Regions from separate parts of the Yinghuangia aomiensis genome, predicted to be linked through region 1. Evidence: predicted binding sites of a transcription regulator. Region 1 holds the regulator's gene; each other region holds the start of a gene.

Region 1 (9,929 bases):
CGGCGGAAGGGCGGGCGGCCGGCGAGCGGTTCCAGGTGACGGACCCGGACGGCCGGATCGTGGAGGTCTCGGTGGCGGCGCGTCCCGCACCGCCACCGCCGTGACCGGCCCCGGTCGTTCGGGCTTACCCGGGCGGCCAGCTCAGCCCGCGCCCGCCCAGCAGGTGCGCATGCACGTGGAACACCGTCTGGCCCGCGCCGGCGCCGGTGTTGAACACTATCCGGTAGCCGCTGTCCGCGATGTCCTCCGCCGCCGCCACCGACGCGGCCTCGGCGAGGAGCGTGCCGGCCAGGTCGGGTGCGTTGGCGCCGAGGTCGCCCGCGTTGGGGTAGTGGGCGCGCGGGATCACCAGGATGTGGGTCGGCGCCTGCGGGTTGATGTCGCGGAACGCGACGACGTCCTTGGTCTCGTGCACGACCGTGGCGGGCACGTCACCGGCCACGATCTTGCAGAACAGGCAGTCCGCCTGGGGTTCCCCAGCCGCCATGCGTGCCTCCTAGTGAGTGCAGGTTCGGCGCGATGCTATCGGCTGGCGCCGCGCGGGCCGGTCAGGACCAGCGGCCGCAGCGGGCCAGCAGGACCGATGCGGCCGATACGCCCGCGGTGGACGTCCGCAGCACCGTCGGCCCCAGCCGGTAGGGCGCCGCCCCGGCGGTCGTGAACGCGGTGATCTCCTCCGGCGAGACGCCGCCTTCGGGTCCGACGACCAGCACGAGATCGCCGTCGCCCGGCAACTCCGCCGTGGCCAGCGGCTCCGCCGCCTCCTCGTGCAGGACGCCCGCGAACGCGGCCCCGCCCAGCAGCCCCGTCACCTGACGGGTCGTCATCAGCTCGGTCACGTCCGGCAGATGCACGCGGCGGGCCTGCTTGCCCGCCTCCCGCGCCGTGGCCCGCCACTTCGCCAGCGACTTCGCCCCCCGCCCGCCCTTCCACTGCGTGATGCAGCGCGACGCGGCCCACGGCACGATCACGTCGACGCCGACCTCGGTCATCGTCTCGACCGCCAGCTCCCCGCGGTCGCCCTTCGGCAGCGCCTGCACGACGACGATCCGCGGCGTCGGCGGCGGCTCTTCGGCGCGCTCCGCGACGTCGACGTACAGCGTGTCCTTGCCCTCGACCACCGCGACCGTGCCGCGCACCGACAGGCCCTGCCCGTCGGTCAGCACGACCTCCTCGCCGACGGCGATCCGCCGGACGGTGACCGCATGCCGTCCCTCGGCTCCGTCGAGGACGACCCGGCGCGCGGTGCGCAGGGCGGGGTCGCCGGTGAGGAAAACGGGTGCGCTCACGGTGGGGGCTCTTTCTGCAAGGTTCTCGGAAGGCTTCGGAGGACTTCCGAAGACTCAGCCCAAGTCTGCCGTCACCCGCGCCACCACGTCCGCCGCGGGTTCGGCGCGCGCGAGCCGCCAGCCCTGGCCGGCCCACAGGGCCATCGCGGCGGGGTCGTCGGCGGCGGCCGCGGCGCGGCGAATCGGTGCGGTCGCGTAGTGGACTTCCGGGTATGCGGCGGGCGCTTCGGCGCTGTGCGCCTCGACGAACGCGTTGACGAGACCGCGCGCCGGGCGTCCGGAGAACGCCCGGGTCAGCCGGGTCTCGCCGAACCGCGGGTCGGCGAGGGCCGCCTTGTGCGCGGCGGGCGCGCCGGACTCGGGGCAGCGGAGGAACGCCGTGCCGAGTTGCGCGGCGACCGCGCCCGCGGCGAGGACGGCGCGGACTTGCGCGCCGGTCATCAGGCCGCCGGTGGCGATCAGCGGCAGTCCGGTGAGTTCGCGGACGAGCGCGAGGAGGGTGAGGAGGCCGTACGGCTCGCCGATCGGCCCGGTGTTGTCCCAACGGCCCTGGTGGGCGCCGGCTTCGGTGCCTTGGACGACGAGCAGGTCGGCGCCGGCCGCGGCGGCGAGGCCGGCTTCGTACGGCGCGGTGACGGTGACGGCGGTCAGCGTGCCGCGGTCGCGGAAGGCGGCGAGGAGGTCCGGGGCGGGGCAGCCGAAGGTGAACGAGACGACGGGGACGGGGTCGTCGAGGAGCAGCGCCACCTTGGCGTTCCAGTCGTCGTCGATGCCGTGCGCGGGCACGTCGCCGAGGGCGACGCCGTAGCGGTCGGCGTCGGCCGCCAGGCGCGTGCGGTAGGCGGGGAGTTCGTCGGTGACGACGGCCTCGGAGGTCTCGCCCGGGACGAAGAGGTTGACGCCGAAAGGCCGGTCGGTGCGCCCGCGCAGGGCGGTGATGTCGGCGGCGGTGGCGGCGGCGGTCTGGTAGCCGGCGGCCAGGAAGCCGAGGCCTCCGGCGTCGCTCACCGCCGCGGCCAGCTCGGGGCCGGAGGCGCCGCCCGCCATGGGGGCTTGGACGAGGGGCAGGGGCCAGGACACGGTCACGGACCGACCCTACGTCGCGGCGCCCGGGAACCACCGCGCCCCGCGCCCCGAAACTCCGGGGCGCGGGGCGACGGCATCCGAATCCGACTACCGCGTGTCAGCGCCCGTTGAACGCGTCCTTCAGCCGCGAGAACAGCCCCTGCTGCCCCGGCGAGAACTGCCCCTGCGGGCGTTCCTCGCCGCGCAGCTTGGCCAGGCGCCGCAGGAGTTCCTCCTGCTCCGGGTCGAGCTTCGAGGGCGTCTGGACCTCGACGTGCACGATCAGGTCGCCGCGGCCGCCGCCGCGGAGGTGGGTGACGCCGCGGCCGTGCAGCGGGATCGACTGGCCGGACTGGGTGCCGGGGCGGATGTCGATCTCGGTCATGCCGTCCAGGGTCTCCAGGGGGACCTTGGTGCCGAGCGCCGCGGCCGTCATCGGGATCGTGACGGTGCAGTGCAGGTCGTCGCCGCGGCGCTGGAACGTCGGGTGCGGGACCTCGGCGATCTCCACGTACAGGTCGCCCGCGGGGCCGCCGCCGGGGCCGACCTCGCCTTCGCCGGCGAGCTGGATGCGGGTGCCGGCGTCGACGCCCGCGGGGATCTTGACGGTGAGGGTGCGGCGGGCCCTGACCCGGCCGTCGCCGGCGCACTCGGGGCACGGGTTCGGCACGACCGTCCCGAAGCCCTGGCACTGCGGGCAGGGCCGCGAGGTCATGACCTGGCCGAGGAACGACCGGGTCACCTGGCTGACCTCGCCGCGGCCGCGGCACATGTCGCAGGTCTGGGCGGTGGTGCCGGGGGCGGCGCCTTCGCCGTTGCAGGTGGTGCAGGTGATCGCCGTGTCGACCTGGATCTCCCGGGTCGTGCCGAACGCCGCCTCCTCCAGCTGCACCTCGATGCGGATCATGGCGTCCTGGCCGCGGCGGGTGCGCGAGCGCGGTCCCCGCTGGCTGGCCTGGCCGAAGAAGGCGTCCATGATGTCGCTGAACCCGAAGCCGGCGCCGAAGCCGCCGGCCGCGGCGCCCGCGCCCCCGAGGGGGTCGCCCCCGAGGTCGTACATCTGCCGCTTCTGCGGGTCCGAGAGGACCTCGTAGGCGGCGTTGATCTCCTTGAAGCGCTCCTGCGTCTTGGGGTCCGGATTGACGTCCGGATGCAGTTCGCGCGCCAGGCGACGGAAGGCTTTTTTGATTTCCTCGGGCGTGGCATCGCGCCGAACACCGAGGACCTCGTAGTAATCAGTGGTCAACTACGACTCCGCGAGAATCTGTCCGACGTACCGTGCCACGGCGCGCACTGCTCCCATCGTTCCGGGGTAGTCCATCCGGGTCGGCCCGAGCACGCCGAGTTTGGCGAGCGCCTCGTCACCGCTGCCGTACCCGACGGAAACCACCGAGGTGGCGGCCAGTCCCTCGTGCATGTTCTCGTGCCCGATCCGCACCACCATGGCCGGCTCGGTGGCTTCACCGAGCAGGCGCAGGAGGACGACATGCTCCTCCAGGGCTTCGAGGACCGGGCGGATCGTCATCGGGAAATCCGGACCGAACCGGGTGAGGTTGGCGGTGCCGGCGAGGACGACCCGTTCTTCCTGCTGTTCCACCAAAGTGTCGAGCAGGTTGGCCAGGACGGTACCGACGATCGGCCGTTCTTCGACGGTGAACGATTCGTCGAGGTCCTGGACCAGCAGCGCGACGTCGGCGAAGCGTTTGCCGACGACGCGGGCGTTGATGCGGGCGCGCAGGTCGGCGAGGAGGTCCTCGCCGATGGGTGCCGCCACGTCCATGGCGCGTTGTTCGATGCGCCCGGTGCTGGTGATGAGGATGAGCATGACCCGGGTCGGCGCGAGGGTGAGCAGTTCGACGTGCCGGATGGTGGAGCGGGTCAGCGAGGGGTACTGCACGACGGCGACCTGGTGGGTCAGCTGGGCGAGGAGGCGGACGGTGCGCCCCACGACGTCGTCGAGGTCGACGGCACCGTCGAGGAAGCTCTGGATGGCGCGGCGTTCCGGCGTGGACAGCGGCTTGATGCCGGCGAGCCGGTCGACGAAGAGCCGGTAGCCCGCGTCGGTGGGGACGCGTCCGGCGCTGGTGTGGGGCTGGGTGATGTAGCCCTCTTCTTCGAGCACGGCCATGTCGTTGCGGATGGTGGCCGGGGACACTCCGAGGTTGTGGCGTTCCGCGAGCGCCTTGGAGCCGACGGGCTCCTGGGTGGCGACGTAGTCCTGCACGATGGCGCGCAGCACGTCGAGCTTGCGGTCGTCCAGCACCGTGCGCACCTCCCTGGCCTGGCCTTGGCACTCCTCTTGTCGGAGTGCCAGTGTACGGCGGTGTCGTCGGGTCCGTACCCTGCCGTCTGTGCAAGGGTCGACGGATGGTACACGCGGAACATGACGAAAGCCCGTCGTGGCGGTCTTTCGGGGCGGGTTTGTATGTCGCCCGGGTGCCCGCTTTGGCACTGAATGTGGCGGCGGTCGCGGGGCGTGCGGGGTTCGTGCTGGTCGACACCGGCTCGTACGAGCGGGAGACCGCGGCGCTGCTCGACGGATTGGCGGCGGTGCTGGAGCGGGACGGGCTGCCGGCGCGCGCGTTGGCGGTGGTGAATACGCACGGGCACTTCGACCATTGCTACGGCAATGCGGAGGTGCTGCGTCGTTTTCCGGACGCGGACGTGTGGGGTCACACGGGCCTGCCCGCGTATTTGGCGCGGTGGGGCGAGGAGGGCCGGGCGGACGCGGTCCGGTTCGGTATGCCGGCGGAGGACATGGCGGCGGTGCGGATCGTCGCGCCGACGCATCTGGTGGATGCGGGCCGTGAAGTACGGCTGGATATCGGCGGTGCCGAGGCGCTGCTCTACGCGCCGGGCCGCGGCCACACCGGCTGCGATGTGGTGGTGCGGGTGCCGGAGGCGGGGGTGCTGCTGGCCGGGGATCTGGTGGAGGAGTCGGCGCCGCCGTCGTACGGCCCGGATTCGTTCCCGGCGGAGTGGCCGGGCACGTTGGCGCATCTGCTGGAACTGCCCGAGTCGGTGGTGGTGCCGGGGCACGGCGAGCCGGTGGACCGGGAGTTCGTACTGGGCCAATGGGAGTACGTGAAGGCGCGGCGCGGCGACCCCGTCGACGGGGGTTGAGCCCGCTAGCGTTCGCTGCCATGCGCAGCAGGAGTTACGGGCCGGATCTGACCCCGCCGTGGAAGAAGCCGAAGCCGGTTCCCGAGGTGGAGGCGGAGCGGGACCTGGTGGTCGAGGAGGCCGGGACCGGGTTCTGCGGCGCGGTGGTGCGGGTGGAGAAGACCCCCGAGGGCCTGACGGTCACGTTGGAGGACCGGCACGGGAAGCTGCGGGTGTTCCCGATGGAGCCGCGGGGCTTCCTGGTGGACGGTGCGGTGGTGACGCTGGTGCGGCCGCGGGCCGGGCAGCCGGCGCCGCGGCGGAAGACGCACACCGCGTCGGGGTCGATCGTGGTGGCGGGGCATCAGGCGCGGGTGGCGCGGGCGGGCCGGATCTACGTCGAGGGCAAGCACGACGCGGAGTTGGTCGAGCGCGTGTGGGGCGACGACCTGCGGATCGAGGGCGTGGTCGTGGAGTTCCTCGAAGGCGTCGACGATCTGCCCGCGGTGGTACGCGAGTTCGCTCCCGGTCCGGGCCGCGGGCTGGGGGTGCTGGTCGACCACCTGGTGCCCGGGTCGAAGGAGAGCCGGATCGCGGCGGAGGTCGCGGCGGGCCCGTTCGGCGCGCATGTGCTGGTGGCGGGGCACCCGTTCGTGGACATCTGGCAGGCGGTCAAGCCGTCCGTGCTGGGCGTGGACGCGTGGCCGTCGGTGCCGCGCGGGACGGACTGGAAGACGGGGATCAACGCGGCGCTGGGGCGGACGTCGTCGACCGGCGAGACGTGGCGGTGGATCCTGTCCCACGTGCACTCGTACCGCGACTTGGAGCCGGCGCTGCTGGGGCGGGTCGAGGAGCTGATCGACTTCGTGACGGCGCCGTCGGAGGAGTGACGGGCCGCGCCCCGCGTTTCTTGTGCTGCGGAGCGCGGCCGGATTCTGCGCTTTCGGGACGCCGGTTCAGGACACCGGCTCTGGACACCGGTTCAGGACATCGGTTCAGGACACCGGGAGCGCCAGGCGCGCGATGGCGTCGTCGTCGCAGGTGGCCCAGAACGCGCCGACGACGTCTTCGAGATGCGCCATCGATTCGGCGCGGAACAGCACGTCCTGGTAGTGGGTGATGTCGTACGTGGTGGTGCCCATGGCGGCCAGGTCGAGCGGGCGGATGTCCATCTGGCGGAACTCGCGGATCTCGCCGTACGAGGACAGGATGCCCGCGCCGTAGGCCTTGAGTTCGCCGCCCTCGGCCATCACACCGAACTCCAGCGTGAACCAGAAGACCTTGGACACGAACTCCAGCGCCTCGCGGGTCTCCACCCTGCGCGCGGCCTCGCCGGCCAGCCGGTACAGCGCGGCGAACCGGTCACTGGCAAGAGCGTTGGCGTGGCCGATGACCTCGTGGACGACGTCCGGCTCGGGGGTGTAGAGCGGCACGCTGTGGTGCCGGATGTACTGCGTGGAGTGGAAGAGGGAGTCGGCGAGCGTGCCGTAGAACTCGCGCAGCTCGACCAGGCCGGCCGCGGGCAGGTAGCGGAAGCCGGTGAGGGGCTCCAGCCAGTCGCTGACCTCCTCCAGCTGCGGGATGCGGTCCTTCGGCAGCGCGAGGCGCTCGCAGCCGTGCAGGTACTCGGCGACGGCCAGCTCGCGGTGGGCCACGGCCAGCTCGGCGGACACGATCCGCCACACTTCGTGTTCCTCGGGGGTGTACTCCACGGCGGGGATCGGCTCGCCGGGCACGTGGCGCAGCGCCAGCTCGGCGATCCGGTTGCGCCGTTCGCGGTACACCGGGTCGGCGAACCCCGGGTGGCTTCGCGACAGCTCGACTTCGATGCTGCCGTCGGCACGCCGGGTCACCGGGGCCAGGTACTGCGCTTCCTCGAACATCGCCGCCTCCTCGCGGGGCCGGACAGGACCGATCGGGTCCGGACGGAACCGGTATCCGCCGGGCGACCGGGCGTCGGCCGACGGGTGAGGACCACCGCACAGCGGCGCCGCCCACGGGCGCGCGGGGATCACCACGCGACCCGCTATGTCCAGTATGCGCCCGTATGCCGTGGGTGACGGCTCCGGCAACGCCCCCGGACCGGACCCCGCCGGCACCCGTGAAGGCACCCGCCGGCCCCGCGCAGCGGCACATCTGCGAGGGATCGCCTCGACTGCGTCCATCGCATACCCGCACGGGCGGCCGAAGCAAGATCCACCACGGAAAAGGTGGCCCGGACGCGCGGGGAGCCGGGCCGGAAGGCGTCAGGCCTTCCGCGCCGCGACGACCTTGGCGACCTGGGCGCGCATGACGTCGTCGGGGAACGAGCCTTCATAAGCCATGAAGCTCACGATGACGTTTCCGACCCGGATGAAGGTGGCGGGCAGTGTGTAGCTCTTGCTGCCGGCCTTGGTGGTGACCAGTGAGGCGAAGCCTTCGTCGCCGAGTTTCGGCGGGATGCCGGGGGCGAGGTGGTATTCGGCTTCTTCGCCCTGCGAGTCGACCGCTCGGAACGTCGCGCAGCCGGGGCGGGCGGCCGCGGCGTCGGCCATCAGCTTGGCGGCGCCGTCGTCGGTGTAAGCGCGGATGCCGATCGCGCGCAGCGAGCCCTTGGCGGAACCGTCTTGCAGCCCGGTGCGCACGGCTGCGACCGGCTCCACGGCGGCACTGCGCCCTTGCAGCAGGTCGGCAACGGCTTGGCACTTCTCCGGGTTCGCCGTGCCGGTGTCGTCGGTCAAGACGGCGGAGCCGGTCTTCCAGCCGGAAGGAAGGTCGGCGTTGGCCACCAGCAAGTCGGGGACCTTCGCCGGGTCGATGTCCTTGCCCGCCGCAGGTGCCGAAGCCGCGGCCGTGGACGGCTCCCCGGCCGGCGCGGAGCCGGCCGGCGAAGGCGCACCGGCCGCAGGCGCGACGGGCTGCCCCTGCGCGGGTTTGTCAGCCGACTCGCCGGCCGCCCTGCCTGCCGCGTTGCCGCCGCCGGAACAGCCGGCGGAAGCGATCACAAGCGCCAGCAGTGCGGCGGCTGTTGCGGCATGGCGAGCGGCGCGCATGAGACTCCCCGGGAAGGCCGGACAAGGCAAGTGGTCGAGTCCGGATCATGCCGCACCGCTCACCGACGCCGGGGCGCGGGTCAGCCCTTTTTCGCCGCGGTCAGCTTGTCCACCTGGGTCTTCACCAGGTCGTCCGGGAAGTCCTTCGGGAACATGCCGACGTTGACGTCGCTGACGACGTAGACGGCGGCTATCGCGGTGCCGACGCGGATGAACTGGACGTAGCCGGCCGGGTTGGCGTTGGAGGGGTTGTCCATGGACGCCTTGGGGCCGTAGGCGACCAGGAGCTTCAGGGACGCGTCGCCGAGCTTGGGGGCGTCCTGGGTGCCGCCCTCGACGGAGGTGATGTCGCCCTTGGCGTTCTTGGCGCTGTAGGCGAGGCAGTCCGTGGTGGTGTCGTTCTTGACCGCGCCGGCGGTGTCGGCGAAGAGCTTCTCGGCGACGCCGGGGGCGAATTCGGCCAGGGAGACCTGGTAGCTGCCGCCGGGGCCGGTCAGGGTGGCGCCCGCCTTGGCGGTGGGCTGCTTCTTCGGGTCGCCGAAGACCAGGTCCCAGACCGGCTGGCAGCCCGCGGGGGTGACGGTCTGCGCGGTGGGGGCGGGGAGTTTGCCGGCGGCGGTCTTCCAGCCGGACGGGAGTTCCTTCGCGGAGAGCAGGGCGGTCTGGAGTTGCGCGGCGGTGAGCGCCTTGCCGTCGCCGCCCGGGTTGCCGGAAGCCGCACCGGAGGGTGCCTCGGCGGACGGGGCGGCGGGTGCGGACGCCGGGGCGGTGGTCGAGGCCGCCGCGTTGTCCGCCTTCGTGTCGTCTTTCTTGTCGTCCGAGCCGAACTTGCAGGCCGTGGCCGCGAGAAGCAGCGGCACCAAGGCGGCACCGACCAAACGCGCGCGTGCGGAACGCATCGAAGTCCTTTGCAGAAGGGGGGAAACACCGGGGGATGTATTGACCCGCGGTCAATTGCCCGGATCGTAGCCGCCCGCACCCGCTCCGACCTGGGGGAAAGCCCTCGGGAAAGACCAGCAACCGCCCCGCAACCGTTCTTTGGCATGTTCTTTGCCAATCCCACGGGAAACAGAAACCCCCGCCACCCCAAGCTGGCTTACGGTGCGGGTGACGAAGAAACATTCCTGCACGATCAAGAACCCGATGAACCCGATGCCCGAAGGCCGCTCCCACCGCCCGTCGGAAGCGAGTTCGGCGGCGAGGAACGACCTGCGTACGGCATGGTCGACGCGCGTTGCGCCCCCCGCGCGCCCGCTCCCCTCCCGCCGCATTGACGCGACGCCCGGCGGTCGAGAGACTGGCCCCACTCTGGGGGGAGCCATGCACGTGGGGATAACTCATGGGCCGGGCGGAAACCGGTCCGAAGCGGCGCGCGAAGAGCGCCGCGACACAATCGAAGCGCTGACCGAAGTCTCGGACCACCTGGACTTCGCACTGCGCC
Region 2 (9,929 bases), on a different contig from region 1:
CGGCCGGTCGCGGCGGCCAGGCCCGCGAACGGCACGAAGCCGTCGAGCGATTCGCCGGCCAGCTCGGTGACCTTGGCGATCGCCTCGGCGCGGCCTTCGGGGGTGGAAAGGTCCGCGTTGACGTCGGTGTTGTGCAGGTCGACGCCGATGACCCGGTGGCCGTCCGCCTCAAGGCGGGCCTTCGTGGCGGCGCCGATGCCGGATGCCGCACCGGTGATCGCGTACGTGCCCATCGTTCTCCCTCTGTTCGCCGCGCTGTTCGCGCAGGTCCGCGCTGTACCGGACCGGAACCCGTCTCTGACGACCAGTCAGACGACCGGCCCAGGCGCACTCTTCCAGAACATCCGTGCACCTGGAAGAACCGACCCGCTAGATGCCTGCGCACATACTTCCCGGGGGTACCTGCCGCGCCGGGTACGACGCCGGGCTGAGCGGGCATGCCGAAGGGCCTCGGCCTGCCGGGGAGGCAGGCCGAGGCCCTTCGTGGGTACCGCGCGGGGTACCGCGTGACCCGCCGGTCGACGGATCGGGGTGCGTCAGTGGCTGTGGCCGTGCCCGCCGTGGCTGTGGCCGTGGCCGTTCGCCTCGGCCTCGGCCGGCTTCTCGACGACCAGCGACTCGGTCGTGAGCAGCAGCGACGCGATCGACGCGGCGTTCTGCAGCGCGGAGCGGGTCACCTTGACCGGGTCGATGACGCCGGCCTTGAGCAGGTTGCCGTACTCGCCGGTGGCGGCGTTGAAGCCCTCGCCGACGCCCAGCTCCTGCACCTTGTTGACGATGACGTAGCCCTCGAGGCCGGCGTTCTCCGCGATCCAGCGGAGCGGCTCGACGGCGGCGCGGCGCACGACCGCGACACCGGTGGCGACGTCGCCGGACAGGCCCAGGTTGTCCGCGAGGACCGCGGAGGCGTGCACGAGCGCGGTGCCGCCGCCCGCCACGATGCCCTCTTCGATCGCCGCGCGGGTCGCGGAGACCGCGTCCTCCAGACGGTGCTTCTTCTCCTTCAGCTCGACCTCGGTGGCCGCGCCGACGCGGATGACGCACACGCCGCCGGCCAGCTTCGCGAGCCGCTCCTGGAGCTTCTCGCGGTCCCAGTCGGAGTCGGTGTTCTCGATCTCGGCCTTGATCTGGCGGACGCGCTCGGAGATCTTCTCCGCGTCGCCGGCGCCGTCGACGACCGTGGTGGCGTCCTTGGTGATCGTCACGCGGCGGGCGGTGCCGAGCACGTCCAGGCCGGCCTGGTCGAGCTTGAGGCCGACCTCGGGCGCGATGACCTGGGCGCCGGTGAGGATGGCCATGTCCTCCAGCATCGCCTTGCGGCGGTCGCCGAAGCCCGGGGCCTTGACCGCGACGGCGTTGAACGTGCCGCGGATCTTGTTGACGACCAGCGTGGACAGCGCCTCGCCGTCGATGTCCTCGGCGATGATCAGCAGCGGCTTGTTGCCGCCCGACTGGATGACCTTCTCGAGGATCGGCAGCAACTCGGCGATCGCCGAGATCTTGCCCTGGTTGATCAGGATGTACGGGTCGTCGAGGACGGCCTCCATACGCTCCTGGTCGGTCACCATGTACGGCGACAGGTAGCCCTTGTCGAACTGCAGGCCCTCGGTGAACTCGAGTTCGAGACCCATGGTGTTCGACTCTTCGACGGTGATGACACCGTCCTTGCCGACCTTGTCCATCGCCTCGGCGATCAGCTCGCCGATCTGCCGGTCCTGCGCGGAGAGCGCGGCGACATTGGCGATGTCTTCCTTGCCCTCGATCGCGCGGGCGGTGCCGAGCAGCTCGTCCGACACGGCCTTGACCGCGGCGTCGATGCCCTTCTTCAGGTCCATCGGCGCGGCACCGGCGGCGACGTTGCGCAGGCCCTCGCGGACCAGCGCCTGCGCCAGCACGGTCGCGGTGGTGGTGCCGTCACCCGCGATGTCGTTGGTCTTGGTCGCCACCTCCTTCGCGAGCTGCGCGCCGAGGTTCTCGTACGGGTCGTCGAGTTCCACCTCGCGGGCGATGGTCACGCCGTCGTTGGTGATCGTCGGCGCGCCGAACTTCTTGTCGATGACGACGTTGCGGCCCTTGGGGCCGATCGTCACCTTGACCGCGTCCGCGAGCGCGTTGACGCCACGCTCGAGCGAACGACGGGCGTGCTCGTCGAACTGGAGAATCTTGGCCATGGGATGTGAATCCTCTGTTCCTCTTCGGCTTGGTCAGCCGTTTTTCAGCGCGTGATGCGGCGCGTGTGCGGTGCGCTGCCGTGCGGGTGCGAAGCGATGCGTTCCGGTTCGCCTCGCACCGCCGCGCGGACCGTCACGGCGCCGCGGGCCTTGCCTGCGCAACGACACCGCCCCGGGCGCCCCAGTCGGGGTGCCCGGGGCGGGTCGTTGGCTCAGCGGGTGGCTGCGATCGTCACTTCTCGATGATCGCGAGAACGTCGCGCGCCGAGAGGACGAGGTACTCCTCGCCGTTGTACTTCACCTCGGTGCCGCCGTACTTGCTGTAGAGCACGGTGTCGCCGACCTTCACGTCGAGCGGCAGGCGCTGCCCGTCCTCGAACCGGCCCGGGCCCACGGCCAGGACAGTGCCCTCCTGGGGCTTCTCCTTCGCCGTGTCCGGAATGACCAGGCCCGAGGCCGTGGTCTGCTCGGCTTCGAGCGTCTGGACCACAATGCGGTCCTCGAGCGGCTTGATGGCAACCTTGGTGCTGGCGGTCGTCACGATCCGACCTCCCCCTTCGGAGATCTCACGGGGTAATTGTCAGGTGGCGACCAGGTAAGCCCGTCGTCGCGGGTGCCGGACCTGCCCGTCGCGTTGGCACACTCATGGGGAGAGTGCCAGTCACAGACCCTAGGCTTCGGTTAGCACTCCGTCAACTAGAGTGCCAATGAGCCGGGGGGCGTGTTGCACCTGTGTCCCCTGCGCCAAACGCGCCGCGAGCGGTAACGGAACGCATTCGTGCGGATCCGATCGATCGTGATCGGGCACGCGTGCCGTCAGTTCAAAGCGCTGGCGGGGGCACGTGCTGCGGACGATAATCCGGCCATGAGCTACCCGGCAAAGGTGCGGTGAGGCGGCCGCCGCGTGTGGCAGAGCTGCTGCCGGAACTGTGTGAGGAAATCTGCCGGCTCCTGCGTGACGAAGGGGAGTACGGCCTCGCCGCGTTTCTCCCGTCCATGCCCGTCGTCGGGCCGTGCGAGTGCGACGGCGACCACTGCCAGAGCTTCTACACCGCTTCCAGACCCGCCGGCAGATACGGCTTGGGGCACCGGAACATCGCGTTGTCCCCCGAGAGCGGCATGGTCATCCTCGACGTCGTCCATGGCGCGATCATGTTCGTCGAGGTCCTGGGTCGCCCCGGGGTGAAGGTGGCCATTCCCGCCTGCTGAGCCCGTTGCCAGTCCACGGGTGAGGTCGTGCGGTTGGTGAAGTCGCTACGCATCAAGCGATTCTGCGAACGGGACGGCGGATGCGCGCAAGGTTGTCGGGGCTCGTCGGTAGCGCCACGGTCCTCTTTGCGAGGGAGCCGCCCGGACAATGCTTCACCCCCCTTCCGCACCATCACCGTGCGTAGGTGGGGAGTGCGCGGGGGCCGGGCGGGCCGCTTCGGGGGCGCGTGTGGAGCGGCGCCAGTAGTCGAGGGCGACGCCTGTGCCGATGAGTGCGGCGAGGATCTGCGCGGAGATGTGCAGCACGCGGGTGCGGCCGGAGTAGGCGAACCAGGAGTCCACGCCGGCGGCGCAGATGGCGACGGTGAAGGCCGCCCAGGCGTAGGCCGCGCGGCGCAGGCCTTGGCGGGTGGGCGGCCGGTTTCGACGGGGGCGCTTCCGTAGGCCGCCCGGTCGGCGGCTCCGGTGGTCCGCGGGGCCCCGGGCCCCCCGGTTCTCACGCGCCACGCCGATCCCCCCACATTCCCCCGTGCCTACGCCGCCATTGCCGCTCCGCCCCACCGCGCGACAACCATACGGTCGGCAAAGTGCCGGGGGTGATCGGGGCGGGCGCACCGACCGGGAGAATGGGTGGGTGGATACCCAGACCTTTGCGTTGTTGATGGCCGATGAGGGGCGCGGGCTGCTCGAGCGGGTGCGGGGGTTTGGGGCCGGTGACGAGATCGCCCTGGCGACGAGGCTGCGGAAGGAGTTCCCGGCGGAGCTGGTCGCCGCGGCGATGACGCAGGAGCGGTTGCGGCAGCGGGGGAAGGCGAAGTTCGGGGACGACGCCGCGCGGATGTTCTTCACGGCGCACGGGGTCGAGCAGTCCACCCGGGTGGCGGTCGCCGATCACCGGGCCGCACGCATCGCCGCCGCGGGCATCCGTACGGCGGTGGATCTGTGCTGCGGGATCGGGGGTGACGCGCTCGCACTCGCGCGTGCCGGGGTACGGGTGGTGGCCGTCGACCGGGATCCGCTGACGTGTGCGGTGGCTGCGGCGAATGCCGAGGCGCTGGGGCTCGCCGAGCGGGTCGAGGTGCGGTGCGCCGATGTGACCGAAGTCGAACTCGCCGGATACGACGCCGCGTTCCTCGACCCGGCGCGGCGGACGGCACGGGGACGGGTGTTCGATCCGGAGGCCTACTCGCCGCCGCTGTCGTTCCTCGACACGCTCGCCGCGAAGGTGCCGTGCGGCGCCGCGAAGGTCGCGCCGGGGATTCCGCACGAGGCCATCCCGTCGGGGATGGAAGCCGAATGGGTGTCCTACGCCGGGGACGTGAAGGAAGCCGTCCTCTGGTGGGGCGAGGAACTCGTCGAACAGCCGCTTCGGGCAACGCTGTTGCCGCAGGCCGCGTCCCTCGCGGCAGCCACCCCGCGGCAGGCACCGCATGGGCCCGTGGGGCGTTACCTCTACGAGCCCGATGGCGCCGTCATCCGCGCCCACTTGGTCGCCGAGGTGGCCGAGGAGGTCGGCGGCGTACTGGTGGACGAGTCGATCGCCTACATCACCGCCGACACTCTCGTGCCGACGCCGTTCGCGCACGCGTACCGGCTCACCGACGTGCTGCCCTTCAACCTCAAACGGCTCAAGGCCCTGGTCCGGGAACGCAATATCGGCACGCTGACGGTGAAGAAACGCGGGTCGGCCGTCACGCCCGAGGAAGTCCTGAAGAAGGTCAAGCCGTCCGGGCGAACGTCGGCGACGGTGTTCCTGACGCGGGTCGACGGCGCGCCGACGATGCTGCTCGGCCACCCCGCGTAAGGCGGGCCCGCCGGAATCCGGCCACGGGCCACCCCCGACGAGCCCCGCACTCACCACACGACGGACTCACACGTAGTCGTCCAACCGGGCAATGGTGAACCCCTGTTCCTGGATCTTCTTGAACAGGTTCGCCATCATCTGCGTCATCGTCGTGCCCTTCAGCTCCGACGGTCCGCGGAAGTGCGCCAGGATGATGTCGCCCGGATGGAGCTTCTTCAGGCCCTCGTCGTACTGCATGTCGTTGATCTGCATCGACTCGCGCCACAGGATGATCGCGCCCATCCCGCATTCCCCCGCCGCCTTCAGCGTGGCGTCGTTGTAGTTCCCGAACGGCGGCCGGAACAGCACCGGGCGCTTGCCGTACGCCGCCGCGATCGCGTCCGAGTCGCCGCAGATCTCGCGCTTCTGCGCCTCCGCCGACAGCGTCTTCAGGTTCGGGTGGTCGACGGTGTGGTTCTGGATCGTGTTGCCGAGTTGCTGGAGCTTCTTGAAGTAGTCCGGGTTCTGCTTGATGTACGTGTCGTTCAAGAACATCGTCACCGGCACGCCGAGGTCCTTCAGCATGTCGAGGAACTTCGGGTCCTTCTCCGCCCCGTCGTCGAGCGTGACGAACACGATCTTCTGGTCGGTGGGGACCTGCCGGACCACGACCGGTGCCGACAGATTCGCCTTCACCGGCTTCTGCGCGGGCGGCTTGGGGGGTGCGGCGAACGGCTTGATGCCCCAGCGCGCTGCTGCCGCCTGGACGTCGCCCGGAGCCGGAGCGGCCTGCGTGTTGTTGCCGGGCGCGACCGAACCGGAGGGCACCGCACCGGCGCTGGGCATGTTCTGTCCGAACGGCTTCGGCTTGTTGTCGTCCCCGCACCCCGCCAGGAGCAGCGCCGCGACGACCGCGCCCACCACACCGAGCCGCACCCGGGCCCCCGTCCGAGCTGCCCGAGCCGCCCGAACTGCTGTACGTACCGCCACGGTTCCGCGCCCTTCATCGATCCACAGCGTCACACCGGCGTCCCACCGTACGCGGCTCCGCATACACCATCGCGCAACCGACCGGCCCGGGAATGTCGATACGGGTGTATAGGTCGGCGTGCACAGGGCACACTCAAGTCCTGAAGGCATGGCGCGTGCGGCGGCGCGTCGCCATGCGGTGCGGCCGTCCCGTCCCCGGCTTGTGAATCAGGCCTCCTCGTCGGGGACGGGCCGGATTTCTCGGCAGGTCGCGGGAAGACACGCGAAGCGCCCTCAGGACCACCGCGGTTCCCCGGGCCGCCCGCGTACGGACGGCTCCGAGCACTACACGCGCGCGAGGCCGCCCACCGTTGCACCCGAACACCAACGCGAGTAGCGACGCGAACACCAGCGCGGGCACCGGCCCGGGCGGCAGCCCGATATCCGACGGCTCAGCGCTGCACCTGCTCGAAGTCCCACGCATGCGGCGGACGTGCCAGCAGATCCGCCGGCGGATCCGGCAGTCCGGCCGGGTCGCCGGTCCACAGGCTGATGACCACGACGCGGCTGTCCGCACTGCGGAACACTTCGGCGCGCGTCAGCCCGGGGGCGCTGCGCAGCGACGGGAGCGCCGTCGCGTAGACCCATTCGACCAGGGCGTCGGCGCTGCCGGGTTCGGCTTTCGCCTCCCACATCGACGCGGTCACGGGTGCGGTCACAGCTGACTCCTCAGGCCTGGGTGACGGTAACCGGCATCGACGAATCCGCCGGAATGTCGAGCAGTGACGGGCGCCGGTTGCGGTTCACCATTTCCGCGCCCAGCGCCGCGACCATCGCGCCGTTGTCCGTGCACAGGCCCGGACGGGGCACGCGCAGCGAGATCCCGGCCGCCGCACAGCGTTCCGCGGCCATCGCGCGCAGCCGCGAGTTGGCCGCGACGCCGCCGCCGAGCAGCAGGTGTTCGACGCCGTTCTCGCGGCACGCCCGGATCGCTTTGCGGGTCAGCACGTCCACGACGGCTTCCTGGAACGACGCGGCCACGTCCGCGACCGGCACCGGCTGTCCGTCCCGCGCCCGGCCCTCGACCCAGCGCGCTACCGCGGTCTTGAGTCCGGAGAAGGAGAAATCGTAGGCCGCGTCGCGCGGGCCGGTGAGTCCGCGCGGGAACGCGATCGCGTCCGGGTCGCCCTCGCGGGCCTTCCGGTCGATCACCGGCCCGCCCGGGAACCCGAGCCCGAGGACGCGGGCGACCTTGTCGAACGCCTCCCCCGCCGCATCGTCGATGGTGGAGCCCAACGGCCGTACATCGGACGTCACATCGGGCACCATCAGCAGCGACGAATGCCCGCCCGACACCAGCAGCGCCATGCACGGCTCGGGCAGCCGCCCGTGTTCGAGCTGGTCGACGCAGACGTGGGCGGCGAGGTGGTTGACGCCGTACACCGGCTTGTCGAGCGCCATCGCGTAGCCCTTGGCCGCGGCGACGCCGACGAGCAGCGCGCCGGCCAGGCCCGGGCCGGAGGTGACCGCGATCGCGTCGATGTCCGCCATCGTGACGCCTGCGGTCTTCAGCGCGCGGTGCACGGTGGGAACCATGGCCTCCAGGTGCGCGCGGCTGGCCACTTCGGGGACCACGCCGCCGAAGCGGGCGTGCTCGTCGACGCTGGACGCGACCGCGTCGGCGAGCAGCGTGGTGCCGCGGACGATGCCGATGCCGGTCTCGTCGCACGAGGTCTCGATGCCGAGGACCAGGGGTTCGTCAGCCACCGGCGGGGGCTCCGTTCGAGTCGGGCGAAGCAGCAGCAGAAGAGGGAGCGGCGGAAGGAACAGGGGTGCGGCTCAGGTCGCAGCGCATGACCAGCGCGTCGACGTTGGCGGGCTGGTAGTAGCCGCGGCGGATGCCGAGCGGCGCGAACCCGAAGCGTTCGTAAAGGCGTTGCGCGCGGACGTTGTCCACGCGGACTTCCAGCAGCACGTGCCCGCAGCCGTGCGCGCGGGCCGCGGACAGCAGGTCGGCGAGCAGGTCGGCGCCGAGGCCGGTGCCCCACAGGTCGCGCCGGACGCCGATGGTCTGCACGTCGGCGTCGCCGCCGGCCACGGCCAGGCCCGCGTAGCCGGCGATCGTGCCGGACGCGTCCTCGGCGACCACGTAGTGGTGGGTCTCCGGCTCCGCGAGTTCCGACCAGAACATGCCCTCGGACCAGGCGTCTTCGGGGAACAGGTCGTGTTCGAGCACGAGCAGCGGTGCGATGTCCCACCAGCGCATGGCGCGGAGCGTGGGGGCGGAGTCCATGCCGCGAGTCTACGGCGGCGAAGCGGACACTCCGGCCACACGAAGGCCACACGAAGGCGACACGAAGGCCACGCGCACCCCGCGCGAAGACCGCACGAACACCCCACCAAGGCCGCACGCAGGCCACGCGGAGGCCCGGACAAGCCTGGTCCAAGGCCCCACGAAGATCCACACAAACGCCACGCAGAGATCCCCACCGCGATCCGCGCGACCGCGCGACGGCCGCGCGCGCCCCCGCGCCCGGCAACCCGCTCCTCGCGCCCCCTGGGATTCCACCGCCCGACCTGCTTCGATTCCCTCGGGGTCTACGCGCGGAGAAACCCGCCGTGCCCGGCCCGCCGAGTTGTCCGCTTTCCCGCTCGTTGTTCCGCCCCGCACGGCCCGGCCGTCGTTCCGGCGACGGCCCGCGTTCACCAGCGCTCCCGAGGATTTGCCCGTTCGGCCCACCGCCCCAGGAGGATCAGGAGGATCCGGGTGACATCTCGACCGACGCCGCCACGCAGGCGCCGATCTCCCCGCACGCTCGCGACGGCCGTCGCGGGCGTGCTCGCCGTGAGTCCCGTGCTGATCGCCGCGCATCCGGCTGCCGCGGCCCCCTCCCCCGACGTGCTCGTCGCCGAGGTCTACGGCGGCGGCGGCAACGCGGGCGCCGCCCTCACCCACGACTTCGTCGAACTCGTCAACAAGTCCGCCGCCGCCGTCGACCTGACCGGCTGGACCGTGCAGTACCGCTCGGCGACCGCCGCCGCGGGCACCGCGTGGCAGGCCACCGCGCTCACCGGCAGCATCGCCCCGGGCGGGCGCCTGCTCGTCGCCGAAGCCAAGGGCCAGAACGGCACCGTGGCACTGCCGACACCGGACGTCGCCGGGTCGATCGCGATGTCCGCGACCGCCGGCACCGTCGCGGTGGCCGCCACCGCCGACCGGCTGACCTGCTCGACGCCCGACGAGTGCGCCGCCGACACCCGGATCCGCGACGTCGTCGGCTACGGCAACGCCGCCGTGCGCGAAGGCTCGCCCGCGACCGGCGCGTCGAACGGTGCCGCGGTCGCCCGCGACGCGTCGTCCGACGACACCGACGACAACGCCGCGGACTTCACCGCGGGCGCGCCCACACCGGTCAACGCCCGCGGCGAGGTCCCGGGGACGCCGGGCGGCGAGCCCGCGCCGACCGCGCGCATCCACGACATCCAGGGCACCACGCGGGTCTCGCCGAAGAACGGCGCCCAGGTCTCCGCGGTCCCCGGCATCGTCACCGCGATCCGCCCGTTCGGCTCGTCGCGCGGCTTCTGGATCCAGGACCCGCAGCCCGACGACGACCCGCGCACCTCCGAGGGCCTGTTCGTGTTCACCGGCAACGCCACGCCGCAGGGCGTCGCGTTGGGCGACGCGGTCACGGTGACCGGCAAGGTCGAGGAGTACTACCCGGGTTCCGCCGACGCGGCGCCGCAGTCGCTGACCGAACTCACCGGCGCGTCGTGGACGGTCGCGTCGTCCGGCAACC
Region 3 (9,929 bases), on a different contig from region 1:
GCGGGGTCGGCTCGGCGAAGTGGACGCCCGCGGACGCGGTGCTCATCGACGAGGCGGCCGACCTGGTCGCGCGGACGCCGAGCGTCGGCCACGTCGTCGTCGACGAAGCCCAGGACCTGTCGGCGATGCAGTGCCGCGCGATCGGCCGCCGCTGCACCACGGGTTCGGCGACCGTGCTCGGCGACATCGCGCAGGGCACCACCCCGTGGGCGGCCGCCGACTGGGCCGAGACGCTCCGGCACCTCGGCCACGAGGGCGCCCGCGTCGAGGAGTTGACCCAGGGTTTCCGGGTACCGCGCGAGATCCTCGACTTCGCGAGCCGCCTGCTCCCGCACATCGCCCCCGGCCTGGCCCCCGCGTCGTCGGTCCGCGAGGCACCCGGGTCGCTCACCCTGCGCCCGGCCGACGCGGCGGACTTGGACACCGCGGCGGCGGCCGACGCCCGGGCCCTGCTCGGTCTGGAAGGCTCGGTCGGCCTGATCGCCGCCGACGCCCGCATTCCGGCGCTGGCCAAGGCGCTCGCCGAAACCGGCACCGGGTTCCGCGAGTTGGGCGCCGGCACCGCGACCGAGTCACGGCTCAACCTGGTCCCGGCGAGCCTGGCCAAGGGCCTTGAGTTCGACCACATCGCGGTCGTCGAACCGGCGGAGATCGTCGAAGCCGAACCGCAGGGCCTGCGACGGCTGTACGTCGTGTTGACCCGCGCCGTCTCCGGACTGGTGGTCACGCACAGCCGCGCACTCCCCGACGAACTCACCGCCTGAACCGGCGGACGGACGTCACGGCCGCCTTCCCGGAACGATCATCGGATTCGCCGACCGGGTCCCGGGGGATGCTCCGCTCGGGGCGCCGCACCGCATGGCGTCCCGGGAAATGCCGGGGGCGGCTGGCATGCTGAACCCGTGGAACGCATCCAGGAGACCGCCGCCATGACGCTGCAGGAACGCTGGGCCAGGCTCGTCGGGGACTCCGGCGGGACGGCCGCCGCCGTCGGCGAGGATCTGATCGGCCGGTACTCGCAGCCGCACCGGCGCTACCACGCGACGGGGCACCTGCTCGCGGTACTCGAGCTCGTCGACGAACTCGCCCAGGACGCCGACGACCCGGACGCGGTCCGGTTCGCCGCGTGGTTCCACGACGCGGTCTACGACCCGGCCCGCGCCGACAACGAGGAACGCAGCGCCCGCCTCGCGGAACGCGCGCTCACCGAGGCGGGCATCGCCCCGCCGCTGGTCGCGGAGACCGCCCGGCTGGTGCGGGTCACCGCCGAGCACGCCCCGTCGGAAGGCGACCGCAACGCGGCGGTGCTGTGCGACGCGGACCTCGCGATCCTGGCGACGCCGCGCGAGACCTACGACGCCTATGCGGCGGCGGTCCGGGACGAGTACGCGTTCGTCCCGGAGGAGGCCTTCCGCAACGCGCGCGCCGCGGTGCTGCGTGATCTGCTGGCGCTGCCGCGGCTGTTCCACACGCCGATGGGCTACGCCCGCTACGAGGAGCCGGCGCGGCGGAACCTGCGGACGGAGCTGGAGCGGCTGGAAGGCGGGATTCCGCGGCAGCAGGGCTGAGCGCTACTCCGGCGCCGCCTCCGCGTTGCGCCGCTTCCTCCGCCGCAGCCCGGCCGCGTTGAGCCGCGCCACGAGTTCCTTGCCGCCGACCGGTTGCGCGCCCAGCGCGATCGCCCGGTCGTACATTTCCGCCGGGACGTCGTAGTGGTCCCGGTCGAACCCGCGCTCGGGCGCGCCCAAGGCGCGCGCGAACGTGTGCAGTTCGTCGTAGGAGACGTCGCTGACCAGGTGCGACCACATGCGGCCGTGACCGGGCCACGTGGGGGGATCGATGAGTACCGTCACGGGTCGATCATCCCCCGCGGCGCGGCCGACGGGCCCGGGGGACGCGGCGGACGACGGTCCCGCCACGCGATCGGCCCTGCCCGCCATGCGATCCGGGCGGCCGTGCCGCGTGCCCCCGCCCCGGCACCGCCCGCGGCCGCGGACAATGGGGGCGTGGACGCAGACCCCATCGAAGACCCCGTCGAAACCGCCCTGCACGAAGCCCGCGCGGTGGTGCTGCGCGACCTGACCGCGTGCGGCGCCACCGACCCCGCCATCGTGTCCCTCGTCGAGGACGCCGTGGCGGGGCGCCGCTGGTGGTGCCGCGAGTGGCCGGACGGCGCGAAGTTCGCGCCCGGGCTCGTCGCGCAGGACGTCCAGGAAGCCCTCGACGAAACGGGCATCCGCTGGCCCGCCTGCCCGCACCACGCGGACACGGAGGACGCCCACCAGCTCTACCTGGAACCCGAACTGGGCGAAGACCCGACGTGGATGTGCGAGAAGGCGGCGGCCCCGGTCGCCCCGCTGGGATGGCTGTCGGCGGCCGAGTAGGGCGGAGTGCCGACGGGGCAACGCAGGGGCGAGGCGTGGGACAGCGGCACGACGCGGGGTGCGCGAGGCGATCACGCGGGGAGACGCGCGCGGGCGGGCAGGGCTTGATCAAGGGTCGGGGCGCCTCCTGCCGCTTCGACCGCACCCCGCCCCCGCGTCCGCGTCCAGGGCGTGTCTGGTGGATATTCGCGCCCCTCACTGGGTGCCCGCGGGTAGGTCACGGGTTCCGTTTCGGGTTTTGAACCCGGCGGTTGCTTAGCAGGCAACTGTCACCAAGACGGAAGGAACTCGTCGTTCCCGCAGGCACGTTCACGATGCTAGGAGCCGGTCGGGAACTGCCGCCAGGCATTTTCCGCGCGGCGCGGCCGGGGAACTCCGCCGGAAACGCCGGAGGGCGGCACCCCCAAGGGGATGCCGCCCTCCGAAGAGACCTCGGCGTCGAATACCCGCCGTCCGGTCCGCGGGCCCGGTCACCGGGCCCTCGGATCAGAAGTCCATGCCGCCCATGTCGGGGGCGCCGCCGGCCGGGGCGCCGCCCTTCTCCGGCTTGTCCGCGATGACGGCCTCGGTGGTGAGGAACAGCGCGGCGATGGAGGCCGCGTTCTGCAGCGCGGAGCGCGTCACCTTGGCCGGGTCGATGATGCCGGTCGCGACCAGGTCGACGTACTCGCCGGTCGCGGCGTTCAGGCCGTGGCCCGAGGGAAGGTTGCGCACCTTCTCCACGACGACGCCGCCCTCGAGGCCGGCGTTGACCGCGATCTGCTTCAGCGGGGCCTCGACGGCGAGCTTGACGATCGCGGCACCGGTGGCCTCGTCGCCGTCCAGCTCGAGCTTGCCGAACGCACCCTCGGACGCCTGGAGCAGGGCCACGCCACCACCGGCGACGATGCCCTCCTCGACGGCGGCCTTGGCGTTGCGCACCGCGTCCTCGATGCGGTGCTTGCGCTCCTTGAGCTCCACCTCGGTGGCCGCGCCGGCCTTGATGACGGCCACGCCGCCGGCCAGCTTGGCGAGGCGCTCCTGGAGCTTCTCGCGGTCGTAGTCCGAGTCGGACTGCTCGATCTCCGCGCGGATCTGGTTCACGCGGCCCGCGACCTGGTCCGAGTCGCCGGCGCCGTCGACGATCGTCGTCTCGTCCTTGGTGACGACGACCTTGCGGGCGCGGCCGAGCAGGTCGATGCCCGCGTTCTCCAGCTTGAGGCCGACCTCTTCGCTGACGACCTGGCCACCGGTGAGGATGGCGATGTCGCCCAGCATGGCCTTGCGGCGGTCGCCGAAGCCCGGGGCCTTGACGGCGACGGACTTGAAGGTGCCGCGGATCTTGTTGACGACGAGCGTGGCCAGGGCCTCGCCCTCGACGTCCTCGGCGATGATCGCGAGCGGCTTGCCGCTCTGCATGACCTTCTCCAGCAGCGGGAGGAGGTCCTTCACCGAGGCGATCTTGCTGTTGACGATCAGGATGTACGGGTCGTCGAGGACGGCCTCCATACGCTCCGGGTCGGTGGAGAAGTAGGGCGAGATGTAGCCCTTGTCGAAGCGCATGCCCTCGGTGAGCTCGAGCTCGAGCCCGAAGGTGTTGCTCTCCTCGACGGTGATGACGCCTTCCTTGCCGACCTTGTCCATCGCCTCGGCGATCATCTCGCCGATCTGCGGGTCGGCGGCGGAGATGGAGGCCGTGGAAGCGATCTGCTCCTTGGTCTCGACGTCCTTCGCAAGGTTGAGCAGCTGCTCGGAGACGGCCTCGACGGCCTTCTCGATGCCGCGCTTGAGGGCCATCGGGTTGGCGCCGGCGGCGACGTTGCGGAGACCCTCACGCACGAGCGCCTGGGCCAGGACGGTCGCGGTCGTCGTGCCGTCACCGGCGACGTCGTCCGTCTTCTTCGCGACCTCCTTGACCAGCTCGGCGCCGATCTTCTCGTACGGGTCTTCCAGCTCGATTTCCTTGGCGATGCTCACACCATCGTTGGTGATGGTGGGCGCGCCCCACTTCTTCTCGAGCACGACGTTGCGGCCCTTGGGGCCGAGCGTGACCTTGACGGCGTCGGCGAGCTGGTTCATCCCGCGCTCAAGGCCGCGACGCGCCTCTTCGTCGAACGCGATGATCTTGGCCATGTGGTGAGGTCCTCCCAGAACGGGGTGGATGCTGAAGGACCGGCCGACGCCCGCGACGGACGACCCGACTCCGCGGGGATCCTTCCCCCACGGCCTCCGGACCTCGTCTGCCCGGTCCTTTTGTCACTCTCACATCCAGAGTGCTAACGCCAATGATTAGCACTCGGGTAGGTCGAGTGCAAGCGGACCCGGCCGTATCAGGGCCCGCGCGGCGCTGCCGCCCCTGCCGTCCCGCCCGCTCCTGCGCACCCCGGGCACGCCGAAGGCCCGGACCCCCCTGCACGGGGGACCGGGCCTTCGGCACGTCTGAAGAAGAAAAGCAGTATTCAGAAGAGCTGTGAACGGGCTCAGCCGGTCACGCGGACCATGTCCGCCTGCGGGCCCTTCTGCCCCTGCGAGATCTCGAACTCGACCCGCTGTCCTTCCTCAAGCGTCCGGTACCCGTCCATCTGGATCGCGCTGTAGTGGACGAAGACGTCCGCACCACCGTCGACCGCGATGAAGCCGTACCCCTTCTCCGCGTTGAACCACTTGACGGTGCCCTGAGCCATTCCTAACTCCCCTGTTACTGGCCCTTTCACGGAAACTGCGCGCCGCAGCTCCGGGTCGTTCGCTTACTTCTTGACCGACTGAGTGAAGTCAGCACAGGGCAAGCAGGTTCGCGAGTTGTTGCCACACACCAGGAACCAGTACGTGGAACCGTCCGACCGCGGCTGAATGTATCCGGATGCGTGCCCGACGCAACAGGTCAAACGGACGAGAAATCCGGGAGGAATAAAAGCCTCGGAGCGTGACGTACACCACGAAAAGCCGCATTTCACTCCGCAATAAATGCGACAACAAGGACATTTCGGGTGTGATCCCGGCCACGGGATTCTGTGGCGGTTGCCGCGACATCTCCGGAAAATGCGGTAGTACCGGAGTGCACCGGCACCAGCCTTCCACGGAATCGGCGGTTCCGAATGCGGCACGCCGCAAGGCGCTCTGGTGGGCCTCAGGTGGGGATCATGAAAAGGTGGGGATCATGAAAAAAGTCCGCCGCCCGGTGCACCGGGCGGCGGACTTCGTTTATTGCGGGATCAACAACCGCCCGCGACGGCCGGGATCACCGAGACGTTCGCACCGTCCGGCGTCGCGGTCTGCAGGCCGTCCGCGAAACGCACGTCGTCGTCGTTGACATAGACGTTCACGAACCGGCGCAGCTTGCCGGTGTCGTCGAGCACGCGCGCCGCGATGCCCGGGTAGCTCTTCTCCAGCGACTCGACGACCTCGGCCAGCGTCGCGCCCTCGGCGGTGACCTCGGCCGCGCCGTCGGTGTAGGTGCGCAGGATCGTCGGAATGCGGACGGAAACGCTCATCTGTGTCATCAACCTTTCGGGGCTCTTACGGAGGCGGCGTCAGGCCAGGCCGGCCGCGCGGAACGCGTCCAGCGAAGGGCGGATGGTCGCGGTCGCGCCCGTCGTGCCCTCGATGGCGTCCAGGGTCTTGAGGCCGTCGCCGGTGTTGAGGACGACGGTCGTGGCGTCCGGGTCCAGCTGCCCGGTCTCCACCAGCTTGCGCAGCACGCCGACGGTCACGCCGCCCGCGGTCTCGCCGAAGACGCCCTCGGTCCGGGCCAGCAGCTTGATCGCGTCGACGACCTGCGTGTCGTCGACGTCCTCCACCGCGCCGCCGGTCCGCTTGCACACGTCGAGCACGTAGGGCCCGTCCGCCGGGTTGCCGATGGCCAGGGACTTCGCGATGGTGTCCGGCTTGACCGGCCGGATCACGTCGTGCCCGGCCTTCCACGCGGCGGACACCGGCGAGCAGCCCTCGGCCTGCGCCCCGAAGATCTTGTACGGGGCGTCCTCGACCAGGCCGAGCTTGATCAGCTCGCGGAAGCCCTTGTCGATCTTGGTGAGCTGCGAGCCGGACGCGATCGGGATCACGATCTGCTCGGGCAGCCGCCAGCCGAGCTGCTCGGCGATCTCGTAGGCCAGCGTCTTGGAGCCCTCGCCGTAGTACGGCCGCAGGTTGACGTTGACGAAGCCCCAGCCCTCGCCGACCGGGTCGCCGATCAGCTCCGAGCAGAAGCGGTTGACCTCGTCGTAGGTGCCCTCGATCGCGACCAGCTCGCCGCCGTAGGCGGCCGCCGTGACGACCTTGCCGGCCTCCAGGTCGGACGGGATGAACACGCATGAGCGCAGGCCCGCCCGGGCGGCCGCGGCGCCGACGGCGCCGGCCAGGTTCCCGGTCGACGAGCAGGAGAGCGTGGTGAAGCCGAAGTTGCGGGCCGCCTCGAGGGCGATGGCCACCACGCGGTCCTTGAACGAGTGCGTCGGGTTGCCCGAGTCGTCCTTGACGTACAGGTCCTTCAGGCCCAGCTCGCGGCCCAGGTTGCGGGCGACGACCAGCTTGGTGAAGCCCGGGTTGAGGTTCGGGCGGGAGGCCACGTCCGCGGACACGGGCAGCAGCGGCGCGTACCGCCAGATGTTGTTCGGACCGGCTTCGATCTGCTCGCGGGTCACGCCGCCGGAGAAGTCGTAGGCGACCTCCAGCGGCCCGAAACAGAACGCACACGCGAAGATCGGGCCGAGGTCGTAGCGCTCACCGCATTCGCGGCACGACAAGGCGGCCGCGGGGCCGAAGGCACCGGAGGTCAGGGCGGCGGAATCGATCGTGGGTGTAGCCATGGCGAGGCCTCTCTCCTCATCTTCCCCACGGGGGTTCCCGCGGGACGGACTTGGCACCAGTCCGCCGGGAGGCCCGCGTGCAATGCACATGGGTACCGATCGGATGGTTGCCGGGGCTTCAACGGGCCGTTCCCTCTGCCCCTCTGGATGAGCTGTATGGCGGGCTAGTGGGCCGTATCACCGGCTCGTGCACCGCATTTGTCCGGGTCGACGTGCGATCGTCGTACCTCGTGACGAAGACTGTAACCGAAGCGGCCACCCGCCGATCATCGCCGTCCGCCACGCGAGACGATAGACACACGAATCGCACGATGCGCGCAAGAAGCGACAGGGGAACGTCACAGTGCTGCCCGAGGTGAGCCGCTGGCTGGACCGGAGGTCCTCGACCGCCGCCGATTGGCCGGTCCCGAGGCTGGTGGAAGCGAAGCGGGCAGGGCAGATCCGGGTCAGCGTGGTGCTGCCGGCCCTCGACGAGGAGCCGACCGTCGGGGCGATAGTCCGCACGATCCGCGGCGAGCTGATGGAGCGCCACCCGCTCGTCGACGAGTTGGTCGTGGTCGACTCCGGGTCCACCGACCGCACCGCCGAGGTCGCCGCCGCGGCGGGCGCCCGCGTGGTGCACCGCGACGAGATCCTGCCCCGGCTGCCCGCGGTGCGCGGCAAGGGCGAGGTGCTGTGGCGTTCGCTTCTCGCCACCACCGGCGACCTCGTCTGCTTCGTCGACGCCGACCTGCGCGGGTTCTCCGCGGACTTCGTGTCCGGCATCCTCGGCCCGCTGCTGACCGACCCGTCCGTGCAGCTCGTGAAGGCGATGTACGACCGGCCGCTGGAGATCGGCGACACCATGGTGCCCGCGGGCGGCGGCCGGGTCACCGAGCTGGTGGCGCGCCCCCTGCTCAACATGTACTGGCCGGAACTCGCCGGGTTCGTGCAGCCGCTCGGCGGCGAGTACGCGGTGCGCCGCCACCTCCTGGAACGCCTGCCGTTCCCGTGCGGCTACGGCATCGAGACCGCGATGCTCGTCGACACCCTGAACCTGGTCGGCCTGGACGCGATGGCGCAGGTCGACGTGGGCGTGCGGCGGCACAGCCACCAGGACGAAGCCGGGCTCGGCCGGATGGCGGGCGAGATCTGGCAGGCGGTGCTGGAGCGGCTGCACCGCGACGGCCGGGTGCGCAAGGGCGCGGGCGGCCTCAACACGCTGTTCGCCCAGTTCGAGCGCGACGAGAAGGGGTTCCGGGTGACCAGCCACGACGTGGCCGCGCACGAACGGCCCCCGATGATCACGATCCCGGAGTACCGCGCCCGCGACGCGCTCGCCGGCTGATCCCGCGGGCCGTTCCGGACGGCGCGCCGCGCCCGCGCCCGGGTGCGCGGCACGGCGCCGGGGTTTGTCCGACCGGCCGGATGGCTAGGTTTGCAGGCATGAGCGCCCAAGCACGTGTCCTTGTCGCGTCCAACCGCGGTCCGGTGTCGTTCCACGCCGAGGACGACGGTTCGCTGAGCGTCCGGCGCGGCGGCGGCGGCCTCGTGTCCGGGCTCTCCGCGGCAGGCCAGGGCACCGGCGCGGTCTGGGTGTGCGCTGCGCTGTCGGAGGCCGACCGCACCGCGGCGCGGGAAGCGCCGGCCGGGCGGATCGACCGGGCCGGGTACGACACCGGCGGCCTGGCCGTCCACATGCTGGACATCGACCCGGGGACGTTCGCGCGGGCGTACAACGCCATAGCCAATTCGACGCTGTGGTTCATCCACCACCTGCTGTACGACACGGCGACCAAGCCGGTCTTCGACGGCCGGTTCCGCAAGGAGTGGGCGTCGTACGAGGCTTACAACGCGGCGTTCGCAGAGGCCCTCGCGGCGGAGGCGAGCGAAGGCGCGCAGGTCGTCGTGCAGGACTACCACCTGACGCTCACCCCGCGGATGCTCCGCTCGCTGCGGCCCGACCTGCGGATCGGGCACTTCTCGCACACCCCGTGGGCGCCGCCGGACTACTTCCGGCTGCTGCCGGACGACATCGCGCGTGCCGTACTGGAGGGCATCCTCGGCGCGGACCACGCAGGATTCCTGACCCGGCGGTGGGCGGGCGCGTTCCTGGACTGCTGCGAGGAACTGCTCGGCGCCGACGTCGACCGCGCGGCGATGACCGTCGCGCACGCCGGCCGGGTGACCGAGATCGGCGTGCACGGGCTCGGCGCGGACGCCGAATTCCTGCGCGACCGCGCGTCGCGGCCGGACGTCGAGGCGCGGCTGGCCGCGCTCCGCGAGGCGGTCGGCGACCGCAAGGTCATCGTGCGGGTGGACCGGACCGAGCTGTCGAAGAACATCGTGCGGGGGCTGCTGGCCTACCGCGACCTGCTGCGGACCCGGCCGGAATGGCTCGGGCGCGTGGTGCACGTCGCGTTCGCCTACCCGTCGCGGCACGACCTGCCGGAGTACCGCGAGTACACGGCGGCGGTGCAGCGGATCGCCAAGGAGATCGACGACGAGTTCGGCGACGGCACCTGGCAGCCGCTGATCCTGCACGTCAACGACGACTTCCCGCGGTCGCTGGCGGCGTACCGGCTCGCCGACGTGGCGCTGGTGAACCCGATCCGGGACGGCATGAACCTGGTCGCCAAGGAGATCCCGGTGGTGTCCGAGCGCGGTTGCGCGCTGGTGCTGTCCCGCGAGGCGGGCGCATTCGAGGAACTCGGCGCGGACGCCGTCGTGGTGAACCCGTTCGACGTGACGGCGACGACCGAGGCCCTGCACACCGCGCTGT

Evidence for each region. Region 1 encodes HrcA, which represses chaperone genes, less so after heat shock. Its sites were predicted from a motif close to TTNGCACTCNGNNNNNCNGAGTGCNAA; they were not measured.
Region 2: groES (co-chaperone GroES) is a predicted target of HrcA. The motif match lies at 2,853-2,879, and genes of this name have one in related genera.
Region 3: groL (chaperonin GroEL) is a predicted target of HrcA. The motif match lies at 4,653-4,679, and genes of this name have one in related genera.

Annotation. Positions count from the first base shown of each region.
Region 1 is NZ_BAABHS010000021.1:97,307-107,235, forward strand. It holds gene ABEA93_RS26970 (VOC family protein) at 1-104, shown strand, start outside; gene ABEA93_RS26975 (histidine triad nucleotide-binding protein) at 125-487, opposite strand; gene ABEA93_RS26980 (16S rRNA (uracil(1498)-N(3))-methyltransferase) at 549-1,289, opposite strand; gene ABEA93_RS26985 (nitronate monooxygenase) at 1,344-2,375, opposite strand; gene dnaJ (molecular chaperone DnaJ) at 2,473-3,600, opposite strand; gene hrcA (heat-inducible transcriptional repressor HrcA) at 3,601-4,617, opposite strand; gene ABEA93_RS27000 (MBL fold metallo-hydrolase) at 4,800-5,477, shown strand; gene ABEA93_RS27005 (DUF3097 domain-containing protein) at 5,498-6,346, shown strand; gene ABEA93_RS27010 (phenylalanine 4-monooxygenase) at 6,452-7,339, opposite strand; gene ABEA93_RS27015 (hypothetical protein) at 7,703-8,488, opposite strand; gene ABEA93_RS27020 (hypothetical protein) at 8,569-9,387, opposite strand; gene ABEA93_RS27025 (dynamin family protein) at 9,815-9,929, shown strand, end outside.
Region 2 is NZ_BAABHS010000002.1:98,617-108,545, reverse strand. It holds gene ABEA93_RS02980 (SDR family oxidoreductase) at 1-233, opposite strand, end outside; gene groL (chaperonin GroEL) at 537-2,171, opposite strand; gene groES (co-chaperone GroES) at 2,404-2,712, opposite strand; gene ABEA93_RS02965 (hypothetical protein) at 3,078-3,380, shown strand; gene ABEA93_RS02960 (hypothetical protein) at 3,534-3,887, opposite strand; gene ABEA93_RS02955 (class I SAM-dependent methyltransferase) at 4,042-5,184, shown strand; gene ABEA93_RS02950 (polysaccharide deacetylase family protein) at 5,251-6,099, opposite strand; gene ABEA93_RS02945 (antibiotic biosynthesis monooxygenase family protein) at 6,585-6,851, opposite strand; gene tsaD (tRNA (adenosine(37)-N6)-threonylcarbamoyltransferase complex transferase subunit TsaD) at 6,862-7,899, opposite strand; gene rimI (ribosomal protein S18-alanine N-acetyltransferase) at 7,892-8,425, opposite strand; gene ABEA93_RS02930 (endonuclease/exonuclease/phosphatase family protein) at 8,969-9,929, shown strand, end outside.
Region 3 is NZ_BAABHS010000014.1:102,504-112,432, forward strand. It holds gene ABEA93_RS20435 (HelD family protein) at 1-764, shown strand, start outside; gene ABEA93_RS20440 (HD domain-containing protein) at 930-1,568, shown strand; gene ABEA93_RS20445 (DUF4031 domain-containing protein) at 1,572-1,853, opposite strand; gene ABEA93_RS20450 (hypothetical protein) at 2,007-2,384, shown strand; gene groL (chaperonin GroEL) at 2,871-4,496, opposite strand; gene ABEA93_RS20460 (cold-shock protein) at 4,844-5,047, opposite strand; gene ABEA93_RS20465 (ubiquitin-like small modifier protein 1) at 5,576-5,854, opposite strand; gene thrC (threonine synthase) at 5,894-7,168, opposite strand; SAM riboswitch class I at 7,182-7,322, opposite strand; gene ABEA93_RS20475 (glucosyl-3-phosphoglycerate synthase) at 7,512-8,495, shown strand; gene ABEA93_RS20480 (alpha,alpha-trehalose-phosphate synthase (UDP-forming)) at 8,594-9,929, shown strand, end outside.